Regions from separate parts of the Streptomyces sp. NPDC051207 genome, predicted to be linked through region 3. Evidence: riboswitches for the same ligand, from Rfam matches in the RefSeq annotation. Region 3 holds a riboswitch; each other region holds the start of a gene.
What was found. A riboswitch is a leader RNA that binds a small molecule or an ion and turns the genes downstream of it on or off. The one in region 3 is predicted to bind cyclic di-AMP.
Positions count from the first base shown of each region.

Region 1: linked by a shared signal. The riboswitch ahead of AB0M97_RS07305 (transglycosylase SLT domain-containing protein) and the one ahead of AB0M97_RS08135 (NlpC/P60 family protein) in region 3 are both predicted to bind cyclic di-AMP.
Region 2: linked by a shared signal. The riboswitch ahead of AB0M97_RS00805 (LysM peptidoglycan-binding domain-containing M23 family metallopeptidase) and the one ahead of AB0M97_RS08135 (NlpC/P60 family protein) in region 3 are both predicted to bind cyclic di-AMP.
Region 4: linked by a shared signal. The riboswitch ahead of AB0M97_RS22740 (M23 family metallopeptidase) and the one ahead of AB0M97_RS08135 (NlpC/P60 family protein) in region 3 are both predicted to bind cyclic di-AMP.

Region 1 covers NZ_JBFBAX010000005.1:101,884-109,467, forward strand. Annotated here, with positions in the region: gene recQ (DNA helicase RecQ) at 1-581, shown strand, start outside; gene AB0M97_RS07290 (M56 family metallopeptidase) at 683-1,621, opposite strand; gene fahA (fumarylacetoacetase) at 1,887-3,098, opposite strand; gene AB0M97_RS07300 (HAD family hydrolase) at 3,612-4,550, shown strand; gene AB0M97_RS07305 (transglycosylase SLT domain-containing protein) at 4,565-5,044, opposite strand; cyclic di-AMP (ydaO/yuaA leader) riboswitch at 5,048-5,215, opposite strand; gene AB0M97_RS07310 (polyprenyl synthetase family protein) at 5,747-6,757, shown strand; gene AB0M97_RS07315 (DUF2092 domain-containing protein) at 7,062-7,584, shown strand, end outside.
Region 2 covers NZ_JBFBAX010000001.1:171,515-179,098, reverse strand. Annotated here, with positions in the region: gene AB0M97_RS00820 (aspartate aminotransferase family protein) at 1-730, shown strand, start outside; gene AB0M97_RS00815 (DUF6126 family protein) at 965-1,084, shown strand; gene AB0M97_RS00810 (tyrosine-protein phosphatase) at 1,101-1,898, opposite strand; cyclic di-AMP (ydaO/yuaA leader) riboswitch at 2,364-2,528, shown strand; gene AB0M97_RS00805 (LysM peptidoglycan-binding domain-containing M23 family metallopeptidase) at 2,533-3,516, shown strand; gene AB0M97_RS00800 (SGNH/GDSL hydrolase family protein) at 3,755-4,540, shown strand; gene AB0M97_RS00795 (MBL fold metallo-hydrolase) at 5,008-6,201, shown strand; gene AB0M97_RS00790 (response regulator transcription factor) at 6,767-7,363, shown strand; gene AB0M97_RS00785 (ATP-binding cassette domain-containing protein) at 7,448-7,584, opposite strand, start outside.
Region 3 covers NZ_JBFBAX010000005.1:269,093-276,676, reverse strand. Annotated here, with positions in the region: gene pcrA (DNA helicase PcrA) at 1-1,257, opposite strand, end outside; gene AB0M97_RS08140 (ScyD/ScyE family protein) at 1,338-2,426, opposite strand; cyclic di-AMP (ydaO/yuaA leader) riboswitch at 2,679-2,847, shown strand; gene AB0M97_RS08135 (NlpC/P60 family protein) at 2,856-4,061, shown strand; gene AB0M97_RS08130 (hypothetical protein) at 4,090-4,443, opposite strand; gene AB0M97_RS08125 (response regulator transcription factor) at 4,615-5,361, opposite strand; gene AB0M97_RS08120 (PspC domain-containing protein) at 5,358-6,650, opposite strand; gene AB0M97_RS08115 (PspC domain-containing protein) at 6,830-7,584, shown strand, end outside.
Region 4 covers NZ_JBFBAX010000024.1:82,822-90,405, reverse strand. Annotated here, with positions in the region: gene trmB (tRNA (guanosine(46)-N7)-methyltransferase TrmB) at 1-22, shown strand, start outside; gene AB0M97_RS22745 (PrsW family intramembrane metalloprotease) at 73-1,434, shown strand; gene AB0M97_RS22740 (M23 family metallopeptidase) at 1,469-2,503, opposite strand; cyclic di-AMP (ydaO/yuaA leader) riboswitch at 2,515-2,672, opposite strand; tRNA gene AB0M97_RS22735 (tRNA-Met) at 3,019-3,092, opposite strand; gene AB0M97_RS22730 (alginate lyase family protein) at 3,141-4,349, opposite strand; gene AB0M97_RS22725 (dihydrofolate reductase family protein) at 4,846-5,985, opposite strand; gene AB0M97_RS22720 (hypothetical protein) at 6,477-7,584, opposite strand, start outside.

The DNA.
Region 1 (7,584 bases), 170 kb from region 3:
AGGACCTGACCGAGGGTGAATGGCGGGGCGTCATACGGCAGTTGCTGGCCCAGGGGCTGCTCGCGGTCGAGGGGGAGTACGGCACGCTGGTGCTGACCGAGGCGAGCGGGGCCGTGCTGCGGCGGGAGCGGGAGGTGCCGCTGCGCAAGGAGCCGAAGAAGCCGGCCACCTCGCGCGGCACGGCGTCCCGCGGCGACCGCAAGCCCAGGGCCGCGGCGGCCGAGCTGCCGGAGGAACTGCTCCCGGCGTTCGAGGCGCTGCGCGCCTGGCGCGCCGAACAGGCCAGGGAGCAGGGCGTCCCGGCGTACGTCATCTTCCACGACGCCACGCTCCGGGAGATCGCCACCGTGTGGCCGACGTCGGTCGCCGAGCTCGGCGGCATCAGCGGGGTCGGTGAGAAGAAGCTCGCCACGTACGGGGAGGGGGTGATCGGGGTACTGGCCTCGCTGGAGGCCCCCGGGGGTGCGGAGGTCGCACCCGCCTCGGCTCCGACATCGGCGGCTTCGGCTTCGATGGACGGTGCTGGGCCGGGCGGGGCCGACTGGCCCGAGGAGGAGCCCGAGCCGGACGACTGGATATAGCGTGGCCTGCGGTTTCGCGTCGCTGTGGGCACGGCGCGCCACCGTGCTCGACGGCGGCGTTCGGCGCCCGTGAGGGCTTCCGCCGCCGCTGCGACAGGTGCTTACGACAGTGCCGTCAGGCCCGGGGCGAACGTGATCAGGATCGGGACCAGCGGGACCAGGGCCGCGGCCGTCGTGGTGAGGGCGCGGTGTCTGCGGTCCAGGCGGGGCGGGGGCTCCAGCAGGCGGTCGACGCGCTCGCTGAGGAGGCGGTTGCTGGAGGCGCAGGACAGGACGCCCCGGTGCTGGTTCAGCTCGATCAGGGCCAGGGCCGTGGTGAGGTGACCGCAGCGGCGGGAGGCGGTGTCGTCGGCGGCCAGTTCGACGAGGCGGTGGGTCTGGTCGCAGAAGTGGGTGAACAGCGGCACGTGCGGGAAGCCGGTGGCCAGCGCGCTCGACAGGTGCAGCAGCCAGTCGTGCCGGGCGCGGGCGTGGCCCCGCTCATGGGTGAGGACGGCGTCGAGCTGGTGGTCGGTGAGGCGGTGCAGGGCGCCGGTCGTGACGACCAGCTGGGGCCGGCTGCCGGGCATCCACCAGGCGTCGGGGTAGTCGTCCTCCAGGACCAGCAGGGGGCCGCGGGCCGTGGGCAGGCCGGCGGGCAGCTCCGGGGCGCGCTCGCGCAGGTGCGCCCGGGTCCGTGCGCGGCATCGGCGCGCCTCGACCAGCTCGCGGGCGAGCATCGCCGTCGTCCAGGCGGCGCCGCACGCCAGCAGCACGAAGAGGGCGAGGGCCCAGGGCGGCGCGGCGGACAGGTCGTAGGCGGCGGTCACCGCGGGCGGCGCGGGGGCGAACAACTGGGCGCGGACGGTGCCGAAGACGGCTGCGGCGCCGAGGGCCAGGGCGGTCAGGCAGCACAGCAGGACGGTGGCGACCAGGCACTGCCACACCCACAGCCCGACCACGGGTTCCCGCTCGGGCCAGGCGGCGCGGGTCAGTGCGCGGGGGACCGGCACGGCGGCGGTCAGGGCGACGACGCTCAGCAGGAGCAGGCAGACAGTCATGCCACGGGCTCCGGTTCTGGTCAGAGAAGGTGCGGCTTCGGGTCGTGCTGTCGGGGCCGGTGCACGGTGGCCGCGACGCCTGCGGTCCCGCGGCAGCTCCGGGACCGCCCGCGCCGGCCGTCGTGAACCGGCCGGGAGCGCGCGGAGTCGCGGCACCGGGCGTGGCGTGCGTCCCGTGCACACCGCCCGACGCCAGTATGACGGCGCCGGGCGGTGCGAGACAGGTGTCAGCAGCGATCCGCCGGGGAATGGGCCCCCGGAATATTCACTGCGGCACGATGCGCCCGGTGACCTCGCCGAGCCCGACCCGGACCCCGTCCGGTCCCGGCGCCCAGGCGGTCAGGGTCACGACGTCCCCGTCCTCCAGGAACGTCCGCTTGCCGTCGGGGAGTTCCAGCGCGTCGCGGCCGTTCCACGTCAGCTCCAGCAGCGAGCCGCGCTGACCGTGCTCGGGGCCGCTGACGGTGCCCGAGCCGTACAGGTCGCCGGTGCGCAGGGAGGCGCCGTTGACGGTCAGGTGGGCAAGTTGCTGGGCGGCCGTCCAGTACATGGTGGAGAAGGGCGGCTCGGAGACGGGGTGGCCGTTGATCGCGACGGTGATCCGCAGGTCGTAGCCGCCGGGTTCGTCGTCGGTGTCGTCCAGGTAGGGCAGCAGGTCGTGGGTGCGCCGCGGGGGTGCGACGCGGGCCGCGTCCAGGGCGTCCAGCGGGGTGATCCACGCGGAGACGGAGGTGGCGAAGGACTTGCCGAGGAACGGGCCGAGGGGGACGTACTCCCAGGCCTGGATGTCGCGCGCGGACCAGTCGTTCAGCAGGCACAGCCCGAAGACGTGCTCGCGGAAGTCACCGAGCGCGACCGGGCTGCCCAGCGCGGACGGCACGCCGACGACGAAGCCGACCTCCGCCTCGATGTCCAGGCGGACGGACGGCCCGAAGACCGGCGCCGGGTCGGTGGGCGCCTTGCGCTGCCCCGAGGGCCGTACGACGTCCGTGCCCGAGACGACGACCGTGCCGGAGCGGCCGTGGTAGCCGATGGGCAGGTGCTTCCAGTTCGGGGTGAGGGAGTCCTCGGCGTCGGGGCGGAAGATCTGGCCGACGTTCCGGGCGTGGTGCTCGGAGGCGTAGAAGTCGACGTAGTCGGCGACCTCGAAGGGCAGGTGCAGGGTCACCTCGGACAGCGGGTGGAACAGCGGTTCCAGGGTCTCCCGGTGCGAGGGGACCGTCACCCACGCCGTCAGCGCGCGCCGCACGTCCGACCAGGCGGTGCGGCCGGCGGCCAGCAACGGGTTCAGGGTCGGCCGCGCGAGCAGGGAGGCGTACGGCGAGCCGAGCGCGCGGGCCGCGGCGCCCGCGTCGAGGACGTGGTCGCCGAGCCGGACGCCCACGGTCCGCTCCTCGGAGCCGGGGAGCGAGAACACGCCGTACGGAAGGTTGTGCGGGCCGAAGGGGTCGCCCTCGGGTACATCGAACGGGGGCATGGGGTGCTGCCTCGCTTTCGTGTGCGCCAGGTGTGTTCCACGCGTCGTGGGACCGCGCCACACGTTACGGCCGGTCTGTCGTTCTTGGGCGCACCGCTTCCGCTTCCGTACCAGAAGTTGTCCACAGGCAGGTGTGTGATCTTGACGGAGCGGTGGGAGCAGGGTGACTCCGGGCGCGTGCCGGAAGGCCGCCGGCCGGGGCTCCCGGCCGTCCTCGCCTTCGGTAGGTGGCGGAGCACGTTGGCGCGAACCGGAACCGAGGGCTCGACAGGGGCGCTTCACGCACCCCGGCACACGGTCGCGCGCCCCCGGACGGGACCGTCCAGCGGTCCCGGAGAGGACCGTTGAGCGGTTCCGGACAGGACCGTTCAGCCGGTGACCGGCAGTGCTCAGATGCGGCTGGTGAAGACAAGAAACGGCTGGTCGGGATCGGAAATGACGGGTGGGGAACAGAATTGACGGGTGGGAAAAGCGCGGTGAGGCGAGGGCGCGCGATGTCCGTATTCTCTGATCATGCCCGCACCCCTCGCATACTCACTGATCGCCACCGACCTGGACGGAACGCTTCTGCGTGGTGACGACACCCTCTCCGACCGGTCGCTCGCCGCGCTCGCGCGGGCGGCCGAGGCAGGCGCCCGGCATCTCGTCGTGACCGGGCGCCCGGCCCCCCGGGTGCGTCCGCTGCTCGCCGATCTCGGCAGCACGGGGCCGGCGGTGTGCGGGCAGGGCGCGCAGGTCTACGACGCCGGTACGGACCGCCTGCTGTGGTCGGTCACCCTGGACCGGGAACTGGCCGAGACGGCGCTCGGCAAGATCGAGGCCGAGGTGGGTGAGGTGTTCGCGGCCGTCGACCAGGACGGCGTGGACGGGCTCACGCTGATCGAGCCGGGCTACCTGATGCCGCACCCGACCCTGCCGGCCGTGCGGGTCGACCGGCGCGACGCCCTGTGGCAGGAGCCGATCAGCAAGGTGCTGCTGCGCCATCCCGGGCTGTCCGACGACGAGTTGGCGGCGACGGCGCGTGGAGTGGTCGGCTCCCTGGCGACGGTGACCATGTCGGGCCCGGGGACCGTCGAGCTCCAGCCGTGCGGCATCACCAAGGCGACCGGTCTGGCACTGGCCGCCGAGTACCTGGGGATCGGCCCGGACCGGACGATCGCCTTCGGGGACATGCCCAACGACATCCCGATGTTCGACTGGGCCGCGCACGGCGTCGCCATGGCCAACGCGCACCCCGAACTGAAGGCCGTCGCGGACGAGATCACCCTGTCGAACGAGGACGACGGCATCGCCGCCGTCCTGGAGCGACTGTTCCCCGCGGTCGGAGCGGGAGCCGCAACCGCGGCCGGAACGGGAGCCGTGGCCGGAGCAGGAGCGGGAGCGGGAGCCCCGGCCAGGCCCAAGCCCAGGGCCGCAACCGCGGCGGTCCCGAAGCCCCGCTCCCCCCAATAGGCGCTCCGTCCGACTCAGTACGCCCCGAAGACGTTGTCGATCGAGCCGTACCGCTGGGCCGCGTAGTTGCAGGCGGCGGTGATGTTCGCGACCGGGTCGTACGGATCGAACGACGTGCCGGGCACGTGGTACGCCAGGAAGGTGGGGTCGATGACCTGGAGCAGGCCCTTGGACGGCGTACCGGCGGCGGCGTTGGAGTCCCAGTTGTTGATGGCGTACGGGTTGCCCGAGGACTCCCGCATGATGTTGCGGTGGATGCCGTCGTAGGAGCCGGGGATGCCGTGCTCCGCCATGACGGCGAGGGACTGGCGGATCCAGCCGTCGAGGTCGTCCGGGTACGCCGTCGCCGCGGCCGGGGCCGGCGCGGCCGGGGTGGCGGCGGACGCGCTCGTCGCGCCGATCAGCGGAAGGGCGAGCACGGCGGCGCCGGCGGCGGCGAGCTTGCGGACGAGGCCGCGGTTCCCGGCACGGCGGGACTGAACGGATGCAGGCATGGCGAATGTCCTCTCCTGCGCCTGCGAGGTGAGCTGTCGGGTTCGGGCGGGAGGTGCCCGGCCGGGCCCTGTGACGGGCACGGCTTCACCCCGAGCCGTTCCGGTGCGGTGACCGGTCCGGCGTCTTGCCTGGGTCCCCCGCTCCTGCCTGCGAGTGGGTTCGTGGTCGGTGGTGCGGGCGGTGGCAGGACTCGGCGTCCGCCCGACAGGCCGGGAACGTATGCGAGGGCACATGTCCGGAACAAGGGACCGGATCACAGAACGCCCGGGTTGACCTTGGTGTGAGGCATATGGGGAGCTTGATCCTCCGCCGTCGCCAAGGTGCAACTCGCCCGTGGCGCGCGGGGATGCGGGCGCGGGGAGTGCGGTGCCGCGCCCGGGGAACGCGTGACTCAACTCACGGGCGCGAGCCGTGAGGAGCATCTGGGGCCAAGGGGAATTCGAGTGCCAAGCTCGACAAAGAGGACATCAGGCACGTGTCCGGTGCTTTGTCGGGCGAGTCGTGTAGAGCCGCACATGTCGGCTATGTCGTTATCTGTCGAGTGATCGAGAAAATGCCGGTCGTGATCCGATAGCTGGTGGCCTGGACGGGTGGGCGCTGGCGGTGATCGAAACATGACCGGATACGCTGACTTGAGTGAGGGCAGCGACCTATCGACAAACAGGTAATCGCCAGTAGGCGCCAGCAGACAGGAGACCTTCGTGACCGTCGTCGGGCCGTTCGGGCTGAGCGTGCGGGACCAGGCTCTGGAGGCCGATGTCCAGGCCGGGTTGGCGGCTGTCGAAGAAGGGTTGCTCGAAGCAACCAAGAGCGAGGTGCCTTTCATCACCAAGGCAGCCCAGCACCTGATGCGGGCGGGCGGCAAGCGGTTCCGTCCCCTGCTGGTGATGCTGTCCGCGCAGTTCGGCGACCCCTACGCGCCCGGGATCGTGCCGTCGGCCGTCGTCGTCGAGCTGACCCACCTGGCCACGCTGTACCACGACGACGTGATGGACGAGGCCGAGGTGCGCCGCGGGGTCGCCAGCGCGAACACCCGCTGGGGCAACTCGGTGGCCGTCCTCACCGGCGATTTCCTGTTCGCCCGCGCCTCGCAGATCCTCGCCGACCTCGGGCCCGAGGCGGTCCGCGTGCAGGCCCTCGCGTTCGAGCGGCTGGTCACCGGGCAGATCCTGGAGACGGCGGGACCGCAGGACGGTCGAGACCCGGTCGAGCACTACTTGGACGTGCTCGGAGGCAAGACGGGCTCTCTGGTGGCGGTGTCGTGCCGGTTCGGCGCGATGATGTCCGGCGCCGACGAGCGGGTCGTGAACGTCCTCACGCAGTACGGCGAGCGGCTCGGGGTCGCCTTCCAGCTCGCCGACGACGTGCTCGACATCGCGTCCGAGTCGGCCGAGTCCGGCAAGACACCGGGCACCGACCTGCGCGAGGGCATCGCGACGCTGCCGGTGCTGCGGCTGCGGGAACGGGCGGCGCGGCTCGGTCTCGCCGAGGACCTCGCGCTGTGCGAGCTGCTGGACTCCGACCTCAGCGACGACGTGCGGCACCGGAAGGCGCTGGCGGCCCTGCGGGCGCACCCGGCGCTGGAGCAGGCCCGGCGGGACACCATCCGGTACGCGGAGGAGGCGCGCACGGCGCTGGCCCCGCTGCGGGACTGCGACGCGAAGGTGGCGCTGATGGAGCTGTGCGACGCGGTGGTGCACCGGGCGGGTTGATCCGGTGATGCGGTGGGCGGGCCGACCCGGTGATGCAGACGGGCGGGCCGACCTGCCGCAGCCGACCCGACCCCTACTGGTCGGGGGAGTCCCGGAGCCCTCGTGTCATACCCCAGGTGTACGCGGAGCTGGGCCCCCGGGCTGACGCAACTCGGCGGCGGATTTGGTCAGATGGATGTCACGGACAACACCACTGCTCACCGATTCGGGTGACAATGGCGGCTCGGGGTGGGACCGGCGCGAGTACACGAGACGCGGGGACACGAGACGGACAGCCGCCGCCGACGACGGAGGTAAGGCACACATGGCACCGTACGCATCCGACGACACCACGACCGCCGGGGAGGCCGACGACCTCAGCGCGGGCCGGCGCAAGGCCGCGCGGTACGTCGTCCCGGTGGCGGTGATGGGGCTGGCCGCCGCGACCATCGGGCTCGTGCCGGCGATCGCCGACTCCGGTGACCCCGACCTCCCGGAGATCACCGCCCAGCAGCTCATCGAGAAGATGGCCGAGTCGGACGTGCAGCAGCTGTCCGGCACCGTGAAGATCAGCACGGACCTGGGGCTGCCCGACCTCGGCGGGCTGGAGGACAGCCTGCTGTCGGGCGCCGGCCGGACGGACGGCGAGGACGGTTCGCCCGCCGACCCGTCCTCCCGGCTCACCGAGCTGGCGAACGGCACGCACACGCTGCGCGTCGCCGCCGACGGCCCGGACCGGCACAAGCTGTCCCTGCTGGAGAACGCCGCGGAGTACAGCCTCATCCACAACGGCAAGGACGTCTGGGGCTACGACAGCGCGTCCAACGAGGTCTACCACTCCACCGCCG
Region 2 (7,584 bases), on a different contig from region 3:
GCGCGCCGCTCAGGAACTGCTGCACCGGCACAAGGCGCTCCTCATCGCCGACGAGGTGCAGACCGGCCTCGGCCGGACCGGGGACTTCTACGCCTACCAGCACGAGGAGGGTGTCGAACCGGACCTGGTGTGCGTGGCGAAGGCGCTGTCCGGCGGCTATGTGCCGGTCGGCGCCACCCTCGGCAGAGACTGGATCTTCAAGAAGGTCTACTCCTCGATGGACCGCGTGCTGGTCCACTCGGCGAGCTTCGGATCCAACGCGCAGGCCATGGCGGCGGGCCTGGCGGTGCTGTCCGTGCTGGAGAACGAACAGATCGTGGCGGGCGTGCGCACCACGGGGGAGCTGCTCAGATCCCGGCTGGCCGCGCTGGTCGACCGGTACGAGCTGCTCGCCGACGTCCGCGGCCGGGGCCTGATGATCGGCATCGAGTTCGGCAGACCGCAGTCGCTGAAGCTGCGCAGCCGGTGGGCCATGCTGCAGGCGGCCCGCAAGGGACTGTTCGCGCAGATGGTGGTCGTGCCGCTGCTCCAGCGCCACCGCATCCTCACCCAGGTCTCCGGCGACCACATGGAGGTCATCAAACTCATCCCGCCGCTGATCATCGGCGAGCGGGAGGTGGACCGGTTCGTGACCGCCTTCACGGCCGTGATGGACGACGCGCACAGCGGCGGCGGGCTGATCTGGGACTTCGGCAGGACGCTGGTGAAGCAGGCGATCGCCCACCGCTGACGGCCGGCGTCGCGCCGGGCCTCACCCTTCGCGTCGCTGCGGGGTCTGACCGTTCGCGTCGCTCGGCTTTGCCTCGGAGGCAGGAAAGGTGCCCATGAGGCACGGCTCGGGGCCAAGGGACGGGTGAACGGACGTATGAGCCGGCCCGAGTCCGACCCGTCCGCCGAGGCCGCCGAGGCGGGGCCGCTCGTCGCGCCCCAGCTGCGCGCCCTGCGCCGCCGTGCGGGCCTCACCCTGGAGGCCGCGGCCCGCGCCGCCGCCCTGTGGCTGTGGGTGCGGCTGATCGTCTACATCGCCGTCGGGCACGTCTTCGCTGCGTTCGTCCGGCTGCTCTTCGAGGTGGGCGCCGAGTAGGCCAGGGGCCGGGGCCTCAGTCGAGGAGGCGTTCGCGCAGCCGCTCCTGGACCTCGGGCGTGATCCCGAGGCCCTGCGCCAGGTACGCGTCCACGCCGCCCCAGGTCTGCTCGATCGTCTCGAAGGCCGCCGTCAGGTACTCGGCGCGCGCGTCGAACAGCGGGTCGAGCAGTTCCATGACCTCGGGGGAGTAGGCCGAGGCGGACGTGGTGCTGCGGTGCACCTTGTACCGGCGGTGCTTGGCGTTCGACTTCAGGTAGTCCTCGACGATCGCGTCCCGCTCGACGCCCAGGGCCAGCAGCGTCACCGCGATGGACAGGCCCGCGCGGTCCTTGCCCGCCGCGCAGTGCATCAGCGCCGGGACACTGTCCTCGGCGAGCGAGCGCAGCACCTGGGAGTGCTCGGCGGTGCGCTGCGTAATGATCATCCGGTACGAGGCGATCATCCGGGCCGCGCCGTTGCCGTCCGCCAGGATCACGCGCAGCTGGTCCAGGTCGCCGTCGCGCACCATCTTCCAGAATTCGGCGCCGTCGGCCGGGTCGCTCAGCGGCAGGTTCACATTCCGCACGCCCGGCAGCTCGACGTCCGGACCCTCGAGCTTCTGGTCGGCCGCGTTGCGGAAGTCGAAGATCGTGTGCAGGCCGAGGGAGGCGAGGAAGGCGGCGTCCTCCTGCGTCGCGTGCGCGAGGTGGCCGCTGCGGAACAGCACGCCGTGCCGCACCCGGCGGCCGTCCACGGTCGGCAGTCCACCGACGTCACGGAAGTTGCGCACTCCGGCCAGCTCGGGCTCGGTCGACGGGACCTGCTGCGTCACGAGGGCTCCTCCCACTCGGCCCCGTCGGCGCGGCTCACCGACGGGCACACGATTGACGATACGACACGCCTGCCAGCCGATATGAGAGGGACGCATCCCCCCGGTCGGCGGCAAACAGGATGAAATCGGACGCCAATTCCTTGACGGGTCCTATGTCGCACCTTGGGACTTTAGTCCGAATCGAGCGTTTAGGTATAACGCGCCCCGATAGCGCGGGAGATGGGGTGCGGCGCGTGAGCAGCGTCATAATCGTGACGATCCGCTGTCGCCATGTTCACGTAATCCAGGCGTATTTACAGGGGATTGCGGAAGGGCGAAAGATCCTTCCTCCACTCTCGGTGACCGTAAAAGGTCCGAACGCGCGCCAAAAACGCGTTCCCCGGCAATCCGCGGCTTGTCCCTTCGACGCCTGCTCGCTTACGTTCACCTCCGATCCGGACGGACGCCTAATCCTGCCGCCGCCCGGAAGCCCGCACACTCTGACCCGTGTACGGCAGGAGCGGGGGACCCACAGGTACAACCGCCTGTTCCGGTCTCCGGAACTGGCTCGGGGTGAAGCCGCGTCCCGACGCGGCCGGGCATCTCCAGCCCGAACCCGACAGCTCACCTCGTAGGCGCCGGAGAGGAATTCACCATGCCCGCGAAGGGTAAGCACCGCCGTTCGAAGTCCCAGCGTTTCACCCGATCGATCGCCGTCGCCGGAACCGGCGGCGCCGCACTCGCCCTTCCGCTTCTCGGGGCCACCGGCGCCGCCGCCGCCCCCGCGCAGTCGGTTCCCGAAAAGGCCGTCCAGTCCCTTCCTGCGGCGCAGAACAAGGCCGCCGAGAAGAGCGCCGCGAAGAAGTCGGCCCCGCGGATCTACACCGTGAAGGGCGGCGACTACCTTGCGAAGATCGCCGACGAGCAGAATGTCAGCGGCGGCTGGAAGAAGCTGTACGAGGACAACCGCGAGACCGTCGGCAGCGACCCGTCGCTGATCTTCCCCGGTCAGAAGCTCTCCCTCGGCAAGAAGGCCGCGACGGGCACCGCCAAGCCGTCGACCGGGTCGGCTCCGTCCAGCTCGTCCGGTACGTCCTCGAAGTCGTCCGCGTCGGAGTCCTCCGCGTCGGAGTCCTCCACTTCCACGTCGTCGTCCTCGTCTTCTTCGTCCTCTGAGTCGTCTTCGTCGTCGGAGAACACCGAGGCGGCTGCCGCGCAGTCCGCCGGCTCCGGTTTCACCCTGCCCGTGTCCGGCTCCGGTGTGGGCACCGCCTACAAGGTCGCCGGTTCCATGTGGTCCAGCGGCTACCACACCGGCGTCGACTTCGCCGTCCCGACCGGCACGTCGCTCAAGGCCGTCGGCGCCGGCACCGTCGTCTCCGCGGGCTGGGCCGGCGCGTACGGCAACCAGGTCGTCATCAGGCTCAGCGACGGCTACTACGCCCAGTACGCCCACCTGTCCTCGCTGTCCGTCTCCGCCGGGCAGAGCGTGACCGTGGGCCAGCAGGTCGGCCTCTCCGGCTCGACCGGCAACTCGACCGGGCCGCACCTGCACTTCGAGATCCGCACCACGCCGGACTACGGCTCCGACGTGGACCCGATGGCGTACCTGCGCTCGCACGGGGCCTCCGGGGCCTGACGCTTCGCGCGACCATTCGCCCGGCGCACTGCCGAAGGCCGGACCCCGATCCCCGGGTCCGGCCTTCGGCGTACTCGGATTCCGGCCCGCACCGGCCCCTGCTCACCAAGGACTCGACAACCACTTGAGACGTGGTTCATCTCACCGCCCGTCAACACCTGCCTACGGTCGCGTAAGTCACATTCGGCGGTGAATCATGTGGGATGTGGCAGACGATTCGAAGAATGACAGCAGATCAGTGATCGGGTCGTACGTGGCGGTGGGGGACAGCTTCACCGAGGGCGTGGGCGACCCCGGCCCCGACGGGGCGTTCGTCGGCTGGGCCGACCGGTTCGCGGTACTGCTCGCGGACCGGCGGCCCGAGGGCGACTTCCACTACACCAACCTCGCCGTGCGCGGGAAACTGCTCGACCAGATCGTCGCGGACCAGCTTCCCCGGGTGGTCGAACTCGCCCCGGACCTGGTCTCGTTCTGCGCCGGGGGCAATGACATCCTCAGGCCCGGCAGCGACCCCGACGAGGTGGCCGAGCGGTTCGAGCGGGCCGTCGCCGCGCTGACGGCCGCCGCGGGCACCGTGATGGTGACGACCGGCTTCGACACCAGGACCGTGCCCCTGCTCCGGCATCTGCGCGGGAAGATCGCCACCTACAACGGTCACGTCCGGGCCGTCGCCGACCGGTACGGCTGTCCGGTGCTCGATCTGTGGTCGCTGAAGAGCATCCAGGACCGCAGGGCGTGGGACGCCGACCGGCTGCACCTCTCCCCGGAGGGGCACACGCGTGTGGCGCTGCGCGCGGGCCAGGTCCTCGGCCTGGAGGTCCCCGCCGACCCGGAACAGCCCTGGCCGCCGCTGCCGCCGCGCGGCACGTTCGAAATCCGGCGCGACGACGTGCAGTGGGCGCGCGAGCACCTGGTGCCGTGGATCGGACGCCGGCTGCGCGGCGAGTCCTCGGGGGACCATGTAACGCCCAAGGGCGCGCTGTCGCCGGACGACATCAGGATGCGGATTGCCGCGGTGGCGTGAGGGGGCCGAGGGGAGAGCACGGTTCGCTTCGGGGGTGTGAGGGGGACGGCTTCGGAGTGCGGTTCGCTTCGGGGGCGTGAGGGGGACGGCTTCGGGGTGCGGTTCGCTTCGGGGCGCGAGACGGACGACATCGGGGTGCGGTTCGCTTCGGAGTGTGAGGGGCGGGGCGGAGTGAGTTGTTCCGCCTCAACCCGGGTCGTCGGGGCCGGGGTGTTGCGCGGCGGTCGCCGTCGATCCACGCGGGTCGCGGTCGTTGCCGCCCTTGGCGCCGCAGAGCGGGACGTGCCGCGCATCGAGGTCGTAGCGCAGCGCGGATCCTCGCGTGAACGCGCGCTTTCGGGCACCACCGCCGGGGCGGATTCCGCGGGTCCGGGGGACGGCCCGGGGCCGGAATGGGGACGCTAGGGCCCGGCGGTGTCAGTGGGGCCGCCCATAATGGATGCCTGACGACTCCACCTGGAGGTACCGTGGCCGGTTTCCGTTTCCCGGGCTCCGGGCTCCGCGCGCTGCGGCCCGCGGCGTTCGGCGCGGACCCGAGCGGCGAGCGCATGGCGCGCATCCGCAGATCGCCGCACTTCAAGGACGGTGTCTTCCAGAACCCCGGGGGCGTCGCCCGGACTCGCCCGTCCGGCTCGGCACGCGCGTTCGCCAAGGTCTACTTCGACAAGGAGGCCCGCCCCCACCGCTCCCCCCAGGGCGCGGTACCACTGCACGCCACGACGGCCGCCGACCTCGCCGAGGCACCGCCGACCGGCCTGCGGCTGACGTGGATCGGCCACTCCAGCGTGCTCGCGGAGATCGACGGACACCGGGTGCTGTTCGACCCGGTGTGGGGCGAGCGCTGCTCCCCGTTCCCCTTCGCCGGGCCCCGGCGGCTGCACCCCGTGCCCCTGCCGCTGGCCGCGCTCGGCCCGGTCGACGTCGTCGTGATCTCCCACGACCACTACGACCACCTGGACATGCCCACGATCAAGGCGCTGGCCGGCACGGACACCCTGTTCGCCGCGCCGCTGGGCGTCGGCGCCCATCTGGAGTGCTGGGGCGTGTCCGCGGAGCGGCTGCGCGAGCTGGACTGGCAGGAGTCGACGCGGGTCGGCGGGCTGACCCTGACGGCCACCCCGGCCCGTCACTTCTGCGGACGGGGCATCGCCAACACCCAGCACACGCTGTGGGCGTCCTGGGTCGTCGCCGGTGAGCGGCACCGGATCTACCACAGCGGCGACACCGGTTACTTCGACGGCTTCAGGGACATCGGCGCTGCGCACGGGCCGTTCGACGCGACGATGATCCAGATCGGCGCGTACAGCCCGTTCTGGCCGGACATCCACATGACCCCGGACGAGGGCGTCCGCTCCCACCTCGACCTCCAGGGCGGCAGCCCGGCCGGTGTGCTGCTGCCCATCCACTGGGGCACCTTCAACCTCGCCCCGCACCCCTGGGCGGAGCCGGGGGAGTGGACGAAGCACGCCGGGGAGGCGGCCGGGCAGGCGGTGGCGCTGCCCCGGCCCGGCGAGCCCTTCGAACCGGCGGGCGTCCTCCCCACCGAGGCCTGGTGGCGAGCCGTGTCGGCACCCCTCGAACGCCCCTGGAGCCGCCCCGCGGCCACACCGGCCACTTTGGAGGCCGGCCCGACGGACGTCGACCTCGCCGGGGACCGGTGACACCGGCGACGGGCGGTCTCCGGTCGCCGCGGTGAGGCGGCGCCGGTAGGGGTCTGCCGCCCCGACTGCCCCTCTGTGCCGGGACACCCCCGATCCGGCGGGCTCGGGCGAGTCAGGCAGCACCGTTGGTACAGGGGCGGCGCGTTCCGCGAGAGGCGCAGTACATTTCGCGCCAGATTGGGCGACGACGCTTTCCGGCCGCGCTCCTGGTGGAGCACGCGGCCCGTTCGGCACCCCCGCCCGGCCCCTCGCGGCCGACGCGAGGGCCGTACGTCGCCGTGGCCAGGGCACCGGCCCCGGTGGCGGGGGCGCGGCGGCCGGTCATCCGGTCGCGTGTTCCGGTCCGTCGGGCGTCTGCCGGGTGCCCATGTGCCCGTTTTCGCCCCGACGGACAGCGGGTTTACGCCTCGAACAAGGCTCCGTCAACGGCGGATTGACTCCGGTGGGTTTTCACAGGCTCGGCGCGCCGTGTTCCTGCGGGGCGGATGAGGGCACATGGCGGGTTGCGTGGAAGGAGGGCAGTCGGCTGCCCGATGAAACAGCCGCTGACAAGGGGTGGGGGAGAATGTTGAGGGTTCTCGTGGTGCACGACGAGGCGCTGCTTCGGTCGGCACTGGTGCAACTGCTCAGATCCGACGACGCGTTGGAGGTCACGTCGATGTCTCCCCGCGCCGACATGCCGGATCACGACGTGCTGCCCAGGGATGTGTGCGTCGTCGACGGGGACTGCCTGCAGGGGCCGGGGGACGAACGGGACGGCTGCTTCCAGGCGGGGTGCGAGGACCGGCTCGTCGTCCTGACGACGCCCGACCGGCCGGGGGTCCTGCACCGGGCGTTCGAGGCCGGCGCGCTCGGGCTGGTCGGCAAGAACGCCCCGGCCCAGCGGCTGATCACGGCGGTGCACACCGTCGCCGCGGGTGAGCGCTTCCTCGACGAGACGCTCACCGTGGCCCTGTTGGAGGGCGCGGAGATGCCGCTGACCACCCGCGAGCTGAGCGTGCTGTCGCTGGCCGCCCAGGGCGCGCCGATGGCCGAGATCGCGGCCCGGCTGCACCTGTCCCGGGGGACCGTCCGCAATTACATGGCCACCGCGATTCGCAAGGTGGGGGCCCGCAATCGCGTGGACGCGATCCGCATCGTCCAGAGCGCCGGCTGGACCTGACCGGGGCGGCGGCGAGGTGACCGCGGCCCTGTGCGCACCGGTGTGGTCACCTCTTCCGCCACGGGGCACTGTTCCGGTGGCCCGTCAGGTCACGGTGGCGTTCCAGTGGCCCGTGAGGTCACGGTAGAGGGGGGAACGGGCCAGCACCTCGTCGTGCGTGCCGCACACCGCCCGCACGCCGTCCAGCAACAGCACCCGGTCGGCCCGGACGGCCGACGACA
Region 3 (7,584 bases):
GAGGCGGTCTATCTCGTCGGCGACGAACTGGGCCTCGTCGTGCTCGGTGTCGGCGACGTATCCCGTGATGGCGGCGCCCTGGCCGGCGTTGGTCCACAGGTTCTTGGGGCGGCGGGACTCGTTGCGCTCGATGACCGCGTTGGCGGCGCTGAGGATGGTCTGCGTGGAGCGGTAGTTCTGCTCCAGCAGGATCGTCGTCGCGTTCGGGTAGTCCTCCTCGAACTGGAGGATGTTGCGGATGGTCGCGCCGCGGAAGGCGTAGATCGACTGGTCCGCGTCACCGACGACGCACAGCTCGGCCGGGGCCGGGTCGTCCGGCGAGGGGGGTGCGTCCTCGTCGTGGGAGCCGGTGCCGACGAGTTCGCGGACGAGCGCGTACTGGGCGTGGTTGGTGTCCTGGTACTCGTCGACCAGGACGTGCCGGAAGCGGCGGCGGTAGTGCTCGGCGACGTCCGGGAAGGCGCGCAGCAGGTTGACCGTCGTCATGATCAGGTCGTCGAAGTCGAGCGCGTTCGCCTCGCGCAGCCGCGACTGGTAGAGCGCGTAGGCCTGGGCGAGGGTCTTCTCGAAGCCGTCGGAGGCCTGGGCGGCGAAGTCCTCCTCGTCGATCAGCTCGTTCTTCAGATTGCTGATCTTGGCGCTGAAGGACTTGGGCGGGTAGCGCTTGGGGTCGAGGTCCAGGTCGCGGCAGACCAGGGCCATCAGGCGCTTGGAGTCGGCGGCGTCGTAGATCGAGAACGACGACGTGAAGCCGAGCTTCTTGCTCTCGCGGCGCAGGATGCGCACGCACGCGCTGTGGAACGTCATCACCCACATCGCGTTCGCGCGCGGGCCGACGAGGTGCTCGACGCGCTCCTTCATCTCCCCGGCGGCCTTGTTGGTGAAGGTGATGGCGAGGACCTGGCCGGGATGGACGCCCCGCTCGGCGAGCAGGTACGCGATGCGGTGCGTGAGCACGCGCGTCTTGCCGGAACCGGCGCCGGCCACGATGAGCAGCGGGGAGCCGGAGTGCTCGACGGCGGCGCGCTGGTTGTCGTTCAGCCCTTCGAGCAGCGCGGCCGCGTCGATCACCGGACGCGGGGCGCCGTCCCGGTAGTGGGTGTCCCGGTCCGGGGGCAGGTCGAACTTCCCGCCGAACAGGTCGTCCGGAACCGGTTCCGGTACGTGCTCGTCCTCGGGGGGCGGCGGGGGCTCGTCCTCGGGGGCCCGCGGGGCCTGGAGGCTCGCCAGGAAGCTGTCGTCAAAGAGGCTGCTCATCGCTCTACGAGTCTAGGGCGCCCCACTGACAGCCCGCCGCCACCTCGAGAACATCACACGGAGGACCGGCGGCCCGGCGGTCAGAAGCCGAGGATCTTCCAGAGCTGCCCGCCCGGCGTCTTCTCGCCCTTCACGACCGTGCCGTCACGGTCCGCGACCGACCAGGCCGAGACGTAGAGCTTGCCCTGCCCGTCGAGGGCGAGGCCCGCGGGGTACGGCACCTTCACGTGCGTGCGCTCGTCGTCGTGCGAGACCTTCGTCACGACGCCGCCGAACAGCTGGCTGACGTAGAGGTCGCCCTTGCGGTTGACGGCGACGCCGGTGACCGGGCCGAAGCCGGACTTCCAGTCGAGGATCTTGCCGGTGCGCACGTCGACGCGCCACACGCGCGCGGTGGGCTCGTCGGTGAGGCCGTTCAGCTCGCCGACGTAGAGCTTGCCGTCGCCGCCGAGAGCGAGGGAGGTGGGGACGGTCTCGTGCCCGTCGTGGTCGGGGAAGACCGTGAAGGGGCGGGCCCGGCCGGACCGGGAGACCTCGATGAGGTCGTTTCCGGCCGCGTCCGCGACGATCCTGCGGCCGTCGGGCAGGGCGAGGACGGCGTACGGGTTGGAGTCGAGGGCCGTCGTGTGCGGGTTGTGCCTGAACTCGACGGCGGAGACGTCGGCGGCGATCTTCGCCTTGCCGTGCTGGATCCGCAGCAGCTTGCCGAGCGTGTTCCAGGGCCGGGCGGTGGGCACGCCGGAGCCCGCCGGGGCGTAGGTCTCGACGGCCCACAGGCGGCCGTGGCGTGCGGAGACGCCGTCGACGCCGGTGGCGAAGCCGCCGTCCGGCTGCGCCAAGGACGGGAGCCCCTCAACCACCCGGTGGTGCTTCCACGCGCCCTTGTGCCGGTGGACCTTGGTGACGGCGGAGGACAGGCCGACGCACCTCTCGCCCTCGGGGCCCGCGCCGATGCACTTCTTGCCGCCCCGTCCGGCCTCGGCGACGTACAGGTCGCCGTGGTCGTACGAGAGCTGCCGGGGGTTGTCGAGGCCGGTCGCGACGACCTTGACGACCGGCTTGCCGCCCTGCCGGCCCGCGTCGGCGCCCGCGGGTGCGACGCCCGCACAGACGGCGAGTGCGGCGCCCGTGGCGACGACGAGCGCCAGGCGCATTCTGGGATTTCTCATGCCCTACCTCTCTCAGCGGCCACGGAACCGGACCGTGACTGGCTGGAAAGTAGCGGCCCCGGACAGATAAACCCGCTTATAGCGCTTGACTCACCTCAAATCCCGCCATATGGATCACTGCGTGCGAGGCCCTGACCGAAGGTCACGAAAATGTATCGGGCATATCACCCACCAACCTTCACAGGCGCCACACGAGTTGGCTACCGTGCCGGGCAGGCCGCACGACCCCCACCGGCGAAAGATCGCCGGGCCGCGCGGCCTCCGCCGAGTCCGGTGCGCCCGACGGCAGCCGGAGCCGGGGACCCACCGACTTCTGGGGTGAATCGGCCGAGCTCCCTCGTGGGCGCGGCCGTAGGGCACACCTTCCGATCCACCCGCCCGAACCCGACAGCTAACCCGGTAGGCGGAGCACGGAAGGAGTCGCCTCCCTTGGCGTCGCACCGCAAGACGAACCCCGCCCGGCAACGCGTCGCAGGCATACGGACGCCCGCCCTCGCCACGGCCGCCCTCACCTCCGTGGCCCTGCTGACCCAGACGGCCAACGCCGCGCCCGCCGACGACAGGCCGAGCATCGAAGAGGTCGAGAAGAAGGTCGACGACCTCTACCGCCAGGCGGAGTCGGCGACCGAGAAGTACAACTCGGCCAGGGAGAGGACCGTCAAGCGGCGCAAGCAGGTCGACACCCTCCTGGACGACATCGCCCGGCGCACCCAGCAGCTCAACGAAGCGCGCGAGGAGCTGGGTTCCTACGCCGCCGCCCAGTACCGCACCGGCATCGGCGTCCCCGACACCGCGACCTTCCTGCTCGCGGACACACCGCAGGACTTCTTCGACCGCTCGCAGCTGATGGACCGGCTCACCGGCCGGCAGAAGGTCGCGGTCGACGACTACTTCACGCAGCAGTCCGCGACGATGAAGAAGCGCCAGGAGGCCACCAGGAGCCTGGAGACGCTCAGCGACGCGCAGGCCGACCTGAAGACGGCGAAGGCGACCGTCCAGAAGAAGCTCTCCGAGGCGCGTGAGCTGCTGTCGCGGCTGACCGCCGAGGAGAAGGCGCGGCTCGCGGCGATCGAGACGCGCAAGCAGCGGGAGGCCGCCCGCAAGGCCGCCGAGCTGGCCCGCCAGCAGGAGGAGGAGCGGCAGGCCCGCGAGGAGGCCGCGGCGGCCGAACGGCAGGAGGACGGTTCCGACGGCGGCTCGGCGGGCGGCTCGACGGGTGGCTCAGCGGAGACCGGCGGCGGTGCCCCGGGCTCCCCGGTCACCGACCCGGCGTACGCCACCAAGGCCGAGAAGGCGGTCGCCTTCGCCCGCGCCCAGATCGGCAAACCGTACGTCTGGGGCGCCACCGGCCCCGACTCCTACGACTGCTCGGGCCTGACCGGGGCCGCCTGGCGGGCCGCGGGCGTCTCCCTCCCGCGCACCACCTACGACCAGGTCAACGCCGGCACGACGGTCCCCCTGTCCCAGGCCCGGCCCGGCGACCTCGTCTTCTTCTACGACGACGTCACCCACGTGGGCCTCTACATCGGCGACGGCATGATGATCCACGCGCCGAAACCGGGGACGGACGTCCGCGAGGAGTCCGTCTACTACGACGGCGAGGGGTCGATCCACAGCGTCGTGCGGCCGGCCTGAGCGACCCCGTCGCGTTCGTCGTGGCGGGTTACGTCCACAGCACGGCGATGAAGATGTTCGCCGTGGTCAGCAGGCCGACGAGACCGAACAGACCCTTCTCGGCCCTCTCCTCGTCGCGCTTCACATAGACGAGGCCGAGGATCACGATCAGCAGGGCCAGCTTCACGCCGATCTTGATGTTGTTGACGGTCTGGTCGTCGGCCTGGTTGAGGCCGACCAGTGCCACGCCGGTGACCAGCATGGTGAGGGCGCCGTGCAGCATCGCGGGGGTGAAGCGGGCGGTGCCCTCCCCCATGGCCTTCATCTGGGTGAGGAAACCGCCGAGCAGCGCGGCGATGCCGATGATGTGCAGACCGACGAAGAGATGGATGAGTACGTCCATGAGCCCGGAGCCTAGTGAGGGGCGCGGGCGCCGTGGTACGCGGGTGGGGTGAGGCCGGCACGCGCGAGGGTCATGGCATGCCGCTGGACCATGGCGCCGAGCCCCGCCCGTGCGGCATCGGCAGGACGGACTGGTCCGAACTTCCGCACCGGCTCGACGCGCAACCGCCCCTCACACCAGCCGACGTGCCGTAGCCCACCGCGTCAGCTCGTGCCGGTTGGACAGCTGGAGCTTTCTGAGGACCGCCGAGACGTGGGACTCGACCGTCTTGACGGAGATGAACAGCTGCTTGGCGATCTCCTTGTAGGCGTAGCCGCGGGCGATGAGCCGGAGCACTTCCCGTTCCCTCTGGGTGAGGCGGTCGAGGTCCTCGTCCACCGGCGGGGCGTCCGTGGAGGCGAACGCGTCGAGGACGAAGCCGGCCAGACGCGGGGAGAACACCGCGTCGCCCTCCTGGACACGGAAGATCGAGTCGATCAGGTCGGAGCCGGTGATCGTCTTCGTCACGTAGCCGCGCGCGCCGCCCCGGATGACGCCGATCACGTCCTCCGCGGCGTCCGACACGGACAGGGCGAGGAAGCGGACGGGCTGCTGGGCGTCGGCCATCAACGGGGCGCAGCGGCGCAGTACTTCCACGCCACCGCCGCCCGGCAGGTGCACGTCCAGGAGGACGACCTCCGGCCGGGTCGCGGTGATGACCGTGACGGCCTGGTCGACGTCGGCGGCCTCGCCGACCACCTCGACGCCGGTCTGCGCGGTCTGGCCGATCTCGGCCTGGACGCCCGTACGGAACATGCGGTGGTCGTCGACGAGGACCACGCGGACGTGACGCCCGGCCGTGCCGTCGCCGGAAACCTCCCCGGCGTCCGCCCCTTCGGCCGTCCCGGTCGGTCCGTTCGTGTCGGTCGGGTCGCTCATGACGTCTTCTCCGCCCTCTCCATCTCCAGCTCGACCTCCGTGCCGCCGTCCGGCACCGCCCGCAACCGGGCCGTGCCGCCGTTTCGCTCCATGCGGCCGATGATCGATTCTCTGACGCCCATGCGGTCGGCGGGTATCGAGTCGAGGTCGAAGCCGGGGCCGCGGTCCCGGACGGACACGAAGACCGTCCTGCCCTCGACTTCGGCATAGACCTGTACGGCGCCGCCCTCGCCACCGTACTTGGCGGCGTTCACCATTGCTTCCCGCGCGGCCTGCATCTGTGCGGCGGTCTTCTCGTCGAGCGGGCAGTCGCCCACCACGACGACCTCTATGGGGACGCCGTGCTTGTCCTCCACCTCCGCCGCGTTGCGCCGTACCGCGTCGGCGAGGGTCGTGGGCTCGTCCTCCTCGTCCTTGCCGGTGCCCTCCGGTTTGTAGAGCCAGGTGCGCAGGTCGCGTTCCTGGGCGCGGGCGAGGCGGCGCACCTCGCTCGCGTTCTCCGCGTTGCGCTGGATCAGGGTCAGGGTGTGCAGCACCGAGTCGTGGACGTGGGCGGCGACTTCGGCGCGCTCCTGGGCGCGGATGCGCATCAGGCGCTCCTCGGAGAGGTCCTGCGTCATGCGCACCAGGTAGGGGCCGGCCAGCAGCGTTATACCGACGAGGACGGCGAGGGCGGCCTGGAGGATGGAGCCGAGGTGGGCGGCGGAGCCCTGGAGGACGAAGATGCCGGAGACACCGGCCGTCACCAGCAGCACGCCGGCCACGGCCCGCAGCAAGGTGACCGTGCGCCGGTGGCGGCCGACCTCGGCCCAGCGGGCCCTGCGGGCGTTGTCCGCCTGGCGCCACACGAGGGCGACGCCCGCGCCCACGAGGACCATGGGCCACAGGTAGGCCCGCGCCCCGCCGCTCAGATTGACGTTGCCCACGAAGACCATGGCCACCACGACCATGAGGAGCAGGGCGACGATCTGGCCCCGGTCCGGTTTGCGGGCGACGAGTCTGCGGCGGCCGTCCGGCGAGGTCTCCGAGCCGACGAGGGAGGGCGGCTTCTGCGCCTCGACGCCGCCGACCCCGAGCGGCACGAAGAACCAGAAGGCCGCGTACAGCAGCGCACCGAGGCCGTCCGCCATGAACAGCCCGACGAAGACCAGCCGCACCCAGATCACGGGCAGCCCGAGATGCCCGGCGAGCCCCCGCGCCACACCACCCAGCCAGCGTCCGTCGCTGCTGCGGTAGAGCTTGCGCGGCGGCCGCGGTTCGCTGAGTGGCGCTGCTACGGCTTCCGGCATGCCACTGATGGTCACACGACCGGCAGAGCCGGGCATCAGGGTCCGTCCCCGAGACGCCCCTGATCTTCGGCCCGGGGCCCCGTCGAACGCTTCCCGGGCGCCGGCTCGGGGGCGATATCAGGGTCCGGCCAGGGTCGTTCCGACTCCCGTCGCGGCGGCGCGGCCGTCACCATGGACTCATGACAGAACACGAGCACGCCGCGACGGGTCCGGGACCCGGCTCCGGCCCGCGCCCTCCGCTGGGCGCCGGGCCGCAGGATGCCGCGCCCGCCGCGGCTGCCTCCCCCGGCCCGCCCGGCTCGGGCGGGTTCGCGCCGGCAGGCGCGGACGAGGGCTCGCGCGCGCACGGGCATGCGGGCGCGCGGAGAAAGGGGAGCACAAGGGCGCCGGGCCCGGACACGGACCCGGCCGGCGGGGCGGACGGCCCCGAGCCTCCCCACCGCTTCCGGCGCGACCGGCCGCACAAGCTGATCGGCGGCGTGTGCGCGGGCCTCGGCCGGCAGTGCGACATGGACCCGGTCATCTTCCGCATCACCCTCGCCGTGCTCTCCGCGACCGGCGGTATCGGCCTCATCTTCTACGGCTTCGCCTGGCTCTTCGTCCCGTACGACGACGAGGAGGAGAACGAGCTGCGCAAGCTCCTCACCGGCCGGGTCGACGGCCAGGCACTGGCGGCCGTGCTGTTCGCGCTGGTCGGCTGCGGCGTGTTCCTGACCATGCTGAAGAACGGCGGCGTGCTGACGTTCGCCGTGATCCTCTCCCTGCTGCTCGCGGGCGCCGGGTACTGGTCGCGGCAGCGCGGCGCCCCCGGCCCCGACCCGCTGGCCTCGCAGGCCGTCGCCGACGCCCCTCCGGAGCCGCAGGCCCCGCCGGTGATCACGACATGGCCGTCCTGGTGGCGTGACCCGATAGTCAAGGACGGCACGCACGTCGG
Region 4 (7,584 bases), on a different contig from region 3:
CCGACCCACCGCCGGCGCCTGAGCCCGCCCCTTCCCCGCGGGCGGCGCCCTTTCCTCGTTAGGGTCCTTGCCGTGGCCACCTGTCCCCCGTACCCGACGCCCCCGAGCGGTCCCGCCGGCGGCGCACTGCGGCACGCGCACTGGTGGCAGCGCGGGTGGGTGCGTTACGGAGCGCTGAGCACGCTCCTCGCGCTGTCCGGGCTCGTCATCCTCGCCCTGGTCCGCGAACAGACCGGCACCGAGGGCTTCCTGGTCGGACTCGGCCTCGCGGTCCTGCCGGTGCCGCTGCTCGTCGCCGCGTTCCGCTGGCTGGACCGGGTCGAGCCGGGGCCCTGGCGGAACCTGGTGTTCGCGTTCGCCTGGGGGGCGTGCGCGGCGGCGCTGATAGCGATCGTCGCCAACAGCTTCGCCACCAGATGGATAGCGACGGCGACCGCCGACCCGTCGAGCGCCGACATTCTCGGGGCGACCGTGATAGCGCCGGTCGTGGAGGAGAGCGCCAAGGCCGCCGCCGTCCTCCTCGTGTTCCTGTTCCGCAGACGGGACTTCACCGGCATCCTCGACGGCGTGGTGATAGCCGGGGTCACCGCCACCGGCTTCGCGTTCACCGAGAACATCCTCTACCTCGGCACCGCCTTCGGGACCGACCAACTCACCGGCGACAGCGGCCTCGCCTCCGTCACCGCGGCGACCTTCTTCGTCCGCATCGTCATGTCGCCCTTCGCGCACCCGCTGTTCACGGTCCTCACCGGCATCGGCTTCGGCATCACCGCACTCTCCGCCGACCACCGGCTGCCGCGGCGCGTGGCGCTGCCGCTGACCGGGCTGCTGCTCGCGATGGGCATGCACGCGTTCTGGAACGGCTCCACGACGTTCGGCCGGTTCGGGTTCATCGCCGTGTACGCCGCATTCATGGTGCCCGCGTTCGGGCTGCTGACGTGGCTGGTGATCTGGACCCGCCAGCGCGAACTGCGCACCGTGCGGACCGAACTGCCCGCCTACGCGGTCGCGGGCTGGCTGACGCCCCCGGAGCCGTTCGCGCTGGGCTCGATGCGGGCCCGCCGGATCGCGCGCACGTACGCGCGCCGGCACGCCGGGAAGGCAGCGGCGCGGGACGTGGCCCGGTACGAGGCGTACGCGACGTCGCTGGCGTTCCTGCGGCACCGGGGACGGCGGGGCAAGGCCGGCGCCGGCTTCGCGGCCCGGGAGCGCGAGCTGCTGAACGAGCTGTGGGCCCGCCGGGACGCCGCCCGCCCGGCCCTGGAGTACGCGGCCCGGGTCACGGCGCCGCCCGTCCCGGTGCACCTGCCGCCGGCGCCGTACGCACCACCGTGGCCGATGCACGGCCCGGCCACGCACGGCCCCACCGCGTACGGTCAGGCGGCGTACGGCCAGGCCGCGCCGTATCCCGCGTACAACCCCTACCAGTCGTAACCGGGTTCCTCAGGAGCGTCCCGGGGGTGGTCCCTCAGGGGTTGAGGCCCTTGCTGCGCAGCCAGGCCAGCGGGTCGATGCCACTGCCGGCGCCGTCCGGGTGGACCTCCATGTGGAGGTGGGCCCCGGTGACGTTGCCGGTGGCGCCCACGCGGCCGATGACGTCACCGGTGGTGACCTTCTGGCCGACGCTGACGTTGATGGACGACTGGTGGCAGTACCAGATCTCCGTGCCGTCCTCGAGGGTGAGGACGGTGCGGTAGCCGTAGGAGCCGGCCCAGCCCGCCTCGGTGATCGTGCCCGTGTGGACGGCCTTGAGGAGCGTGCCGGTGGGCGCGGCGAAGTCGGCGCCGGTGTGGTAGCCGGAGGACCACATCGCGCCGGCCTGGCCGTAGACGGAGCTGATGGTGTACGAGGACAGCGGCATCGCGTACTGGCGGGCCAGCTCGGCGAGCCGCTCGGCCTCGGCCTTCTTGCGGGCCTCCTCCTCGGCCTTCGCCTTGGCGGCGGCGGCCTTCTCCCGGGCCTCCTTCTCCGCCTTGGCCGCGGCCTCGGCGGCGGCCTTCTCGGCGGCTTCGACGGCGGCCTGGGCGGCCTTGCTGTCGGCCTGGTTCTGCTGCTGCTCGGCCTGCGCCATGATCCGGGCCCGCAGCGCCTCACCGGCGTCGGCGGTGCCCTGGTCGGCGGTGGCGGCGTAGGCGACGCCCACACCGCTGAGCGGGGTGGCGCTGCCCTCGGGGGTGTCGTCGTCCGAGATGAGGGAACCCATGTTGGGCAGGTCCGGCATGGAGATCGACACCGGCGGCTTGCCGGTCTGCGCGGTGGCCATGCCACCCGCGCCGACGGCGGCTATGACGCCGACGCCGAGAACCGTGGAGCTGCGGGCGAGCCCGCCGCCGCGCTGCTTGGCGACGCGATGCCTGCCGCGTACCGGGCGGATGGACTCCTCGGTGGGGTTCCACTCCTCGAACGGGCCTTCGTCGCTGCGGTATTCGCCGTAACCGAAGGTGTCGGCGGTGCGCTGTCCGGGCACGAACGGGGCCTCGGGGGCAGGCGTGTTGGACGCCACGTGGGCGTACTCCTTTCCTTCCTTCTCGCCTACCGGGTTAGCTGACGGGTTCGGAGCAGGAAGGTCTCCTACGCGCGTATATCCGTCGTGCTGCCACGAGGACCTACGCGCGATTCACCCCAGGGTGTTGGTTCCCCGGTTCCCTTGCGGAATTCGGCGCGTGAGCACGGAGCCGCCTTCTGTGACGGCTGGGACGACCGCGCTGCGTTATCGAACGTTAATAGACTCGGGGCGTGGATTCCAAGCTGTTCCTCTTGATCATTAACGAACCCTGGGCAGACTTATCCGGCACGACCGGCGAAAATCGGGCGAGTTGACAGCCCCGCGAACCCCTCGGGCAAACATCCCGAACCCCAAAAGAAATCTGACGTTGCATCAGTTGTTGTCGCAGGGGGACGAGCCGATCACGGTATGTGAGTGGAGGGAGTCCTCGGTACGTGGCGCAGGACGTCGGGCTCGGGCTGGAAAAACACCGAGGGCCGGAACCCTTCCGGATTCCGGCCCTCGGCCTTCAGTAGCGGGGACAGGATTTGAACCTGCGACCTCTGGGTTATGAGCCCAGCGAGCTACCGAGCTGCTCCACCCCGCGTCGTTGTGACTCCAGTGTACGTCATCCACGGAGCGCCGGGCGCCAGGGTTATCCGGCGGGCCGCTCCCCCCGCTTCGCCACGTGGGTGAGGGTCTCCCAGGCCACGAACAGGTTGTCCGTCCCGGCGGGCCGCGCCCCGGCCGTGAGCCGGCGCGCGCCCGGAACGGATGCGCCGAGCCGGTCCTGAAGGTGGTGCAGGGCGACGTCCAGGCCGGGGCCCACGCCGTTGCCCGCCTTGCCGACGCTGCCGCCCGCCGCGCCGCGGCCGGTCCGGCCGCCGCACCGCGCCGCGGACGCGGGCTTGCCCTGCCGGTGGCGGGCGTGCAGGGCGAGCGCGGCCGTCAGCCGGTCCTCGACCTCGCCGTACAGGTCGACGCCCTGGTGCCAGGCGGTCTCGGCGATGTGGGAGGTGGCGGCGATGCCCCGGCCGGCTCGCCGCAGGTCGCGGCAGGTGTCCTGCGTGACGCCGCTCTTCCCGGAGAAGTAGGCGGGCACGCGGGCACGGAAGCGCCGCAGCGCCCGGTCGAACGCCTCGTGGTCCTCCAGGAACACGGCGATGGAGATCGCCGCGTCGGTCATGACGAGGTCCTGGCTGCCGCTGCCGTCCGGGGCCTTCCGGCTGACGGCGGGCAGGTGGACGCTGCGCAGCATGTCCTCGAAGCGCCGCACGCGCTCGGCGGGCCAGCCCGCGTCCGGCGTGTGCCGCACCAGCTCCGCGGCCCGCGCCCAGGTGGAGGCGGCCCACCCGGCGTCCTGGATGCCGTGCCCCTTCAGCCTGGCGGACCAGGCGTCCATGATCTCCCTGGCCTTGACGGCGTGCTGCCGCTTGCCGGTGACCGTGAACAGCAGGGCCTGGGTGTACGCGGCGATCGCGTCGGCGCGCTCCTCGGCGCATCCGCCCCCGGACCGCCCGCCCGCGGCGCAGATGACGGTCTCGCGGGGCTCGGGCCGGTACTTGTACGAGCCGTACTTGCTGTCCCGCATGTCGAGGTACGCCTTCAGCCACGGCTGCCTGCCCGCGGTCACGTTCTCCCGTACGACGGCCAGCTGGTCCTCGCCGACGAGGACGCCCGGGTGCGTGAAGTCGGCGTCGGCGGGCAGGGCGCGGGCCATGGTCCGGCCGTCCGGCCCCGAGGTTCCGCAGGAGGCGACGAGGGCGGCGGCGAGGGGCAGGGCGAGAAGCGCGGCGACGCGACGGCGACGGCCGACGGGCGGCCTGTCGGGCCCGGCACGATTCCCGGAACGACCCGGCCCCACGGAGCCCACCGCGTCCCCCTGGCCCCCTGACCCCGCTGACACCATCACGACTCCCTCCGCGTCACCGTGTGTGCCGGTCCACTGGCAGCGTGACGCGGCGACGGGCGGGCCGCAGGATCTGATGGGCCGAAGGGAGTGGGGCGGGGCCGGACGCGCGGCGGACGGGACGGGCGGGAGCCCAGCGCGGCCGATCCGGAGCCGGGCGGGCCTTCGGGGAGCCGGGCACGGTCGGTTGTGGCGGGCGCGGCCGGAGGGGAGCCGGGCGAAACCGGATGTCAGACAGGCGGGGTCGAGCTGGAGTCGGGCGCGACCGCCCCGGAGCCGAGCGGGGAGGCTGGCACGGTCGGACGTCAGGCAAGCGGGGCCAACCCGGAGCCGCGCGGGGCCGGACGGGAACCGGGCGAGCCGGACGTCTGAAAGGCGGAGCCGACCCGGAGGCGAGCGCGGCCTGATGTCAGGCTGGCGCGGCCTGATGTCAGGCTGGCGGGGCCGGGCGTCAGCCGGGCGGAGCCGGCAAGTGCCGGTTGGGCCTCCTGGCCCGCTCCTCGTACTCCGGCAGTACGACGACGTCGGCGCCCCCGGCCGCGAGCACCCCGCTGCCGTCGGCGCCCGCCACGAAGGTGTCCGGCTCCCGCCAGGCCGTCACCACCCGGCGTACGCCGGCGTCGAGGATCAGCCGGGCGCAGGGCCGGGGCCGGGAGGCGCGGCGGGCGCAGGGTTCGAGGCTGCTGTAGACGGTCGCGGAGGCGAGCCTCGGGTCGGCGGGGTCGAGCTTCCCGAGGGCGGCCTCCTCGGCGTGTACGACGGGATCGCCGGCCTCCCGCGAGTAGCCGCGCGCGAGTTCGGTCCCGTCGGCGGCGACGACCACCGCCCCCACGCTGAACGCGGTCGTGGAGGGCGGGCACCGCTGCGCCAGGTCGCAGGCCAGGGCGAGCCAGTGCCGGTCGGCGGCGGACGGCAGGTCGCCGGTGCCGGGTGCGGTGGGCTCGTAGCGCGTGAGGACGACGTCCGCGATGCGCCGGCTCTCCACGAGGCGGAGCCGGCCGCGCTGGTAGCCGCCGGGCCCGAACAGGCGGGGTGCGTCCGGGTCGCCGACGAGGATCGGGGCGAGGACGAGCTGGAGTTCGTCGGCGAGGCCCTGCTGGAGGAGCTGGGTGTGGACGGTGCCGCCGCCCTCCACCATGAGCCGCTCGACGCCGCGCACGTCGTGCAGGTGCTCCAGCAGCGCGCGCCAGTCGAGGCGCGGGCCGAGCGGGACGACGTCGGCGGCGGGGGCGAGCCGCCGGGCCCGGACGGCTCCCTCGTCGGTCGTGTAGAGGACCTTGTCGCCGCCGGTCTGCCAGAAGTGGGCCGCCGGGTCGAGGTCGCCGGACCCGCTGACGGTGACCTTGAGGGGGAACTCGGGCCGCCCCGCGGCGATCCGCGCGGCGCGGCGCTCGGGCGAGTTGACCAGCAGCCGGGGGTTGTCGGCGCGGATGGTCCCGGCGCCGACGAGGATCGCGTCGGCGGACGCCCGCACCTCGTCGACCCGGTCGAAGTCGGCCGGACCCGACAGCAGCAGCCGCTCGGGGCCGGTGTCGTCCAGGCAGCCGTCGAGGGAGACGGCGGCGGACAGCAGGACGTACGGCAGAGGCATGGGCACCATTGTGGAACGACAGAGCCCCGGCTCGGACCTGCCGAGCCGGGGCGTTGCGTAGGCCCTGTGGGACTCGAACCCACAACCAATGGATGAAAACCCTGGCCTAATGTGATCGCCAGTCCTGCTGATCGCCCATGACGACCCACCACGGATGCCACCATTATCTCGGCACCGTTATGCACGTCAACGTGCTCGGTGTTCGAGAAGAATTCGCTAGCGCGGCCCAGTTTTCACCAATTCATCGGCCAACTCTCGCATGCGGGTCGCAGTAACCCTACTCGTCACCAAGGCAGGCGCCAAGTGGATCTCCAGCAAGGAGGGACCGCTGGTGTAGGCACTCGACGGCACGATGTCCCTGTACCAAGCCACGCTCGCGGGCTGATCGAGAGGTTGCCAGATTCGGCTCCTCGGTGGGCTGTCCCGAAGCAGCCAGCTTCGGGCGCGATTCCGCGTGGTGACTGTCTCGACGATGTCCTTGCTGGGAACGTCTACGGCGGCCCCGAGCCGTTGAGCCAGAAGGCGCCGTAGAGGGCGCTTGCCATCACGAGGGGCGCGATCCAGAGGTAGGGCTTTGCGGAGCGCTGCAGAGTTATTGCGACGAGCAAGAGCAGTGGGAATGCCGGTACGAGGAGCCGCGGCTTGGACCCGAAGTATCCGGACGCGCCCATGGCCATGGCGGTGACCACAGCTGAGTAGGCAATCAAGGCGGGAGGGTATCCATGCAGGCGCATCATGACGTGGGGGGTGGCAGTAAAGGCGATGATGGCGAGCAGGAGGACCGTTGTGAGGATTGGTGATGGTGAGATGAATCCGCCGAGGAAGCGGGCGAATGAGTATCCGGCGTCGAATCCATTGCCCCATGCTGCTTGTACGTCCAGGTACCCGAAGAAGGTGCCTTGTTGGGCTCCTACCCACAATGCGTAGGCAGCGGTTCCGGACACGGAGAGGGCACACGATACGAGGATGCGAGCCCTGCTGTCCGCATGGCGCAGGCGGGTGAGCGCGTGAGTGCACATGGCTATGCCTATGGCGACCCCGACGGGCCTCGTAAGGCCAGCTGCGCAGGCCAGGACCGCAGCAGCGACCCATCGGTCCTGCATGAGGAAGTAGAGACTCCATGCAGCGAGTGCGACGAAAAGAGACTCGCTGTACGCCATGGATTGGACGATGGAGACGGGCAACGAAGCCCACAGGCAGACGAGGAGAGTGCCGGCTTGTGGACTGTGGACGTGGCGGCCCAGGTGGAACAGGCCGAGAGCTGCGACGACCGACGCCATCACGCTGATGAGGAGTCCTGCTTGTCCGAAAGTGAGCCCGGTGATGCTTGCTGCCCTTTCCAGCCAGGGCACTAGCGGAAAGAAGGCCATGCTTGATAGTTCTCGACCGTCCGAGGCGGTCAGGGTAAATCCGTAACCGTGCTCAGCTATTCGTGCATACCACAGCGAGTCCCAGCGTCGGCTGAGTAAGTGCAGAGCGCTTTTTTGCTGGGTGTGCGACCAGAAAGCCAGAACCACAAGGCCAACCGCCTTGATCGAGGCGTACAGCAGCACTGCCGACAAAGGGCTAACGAAAAGCGTCACGGGGCGTCGGCTGGCA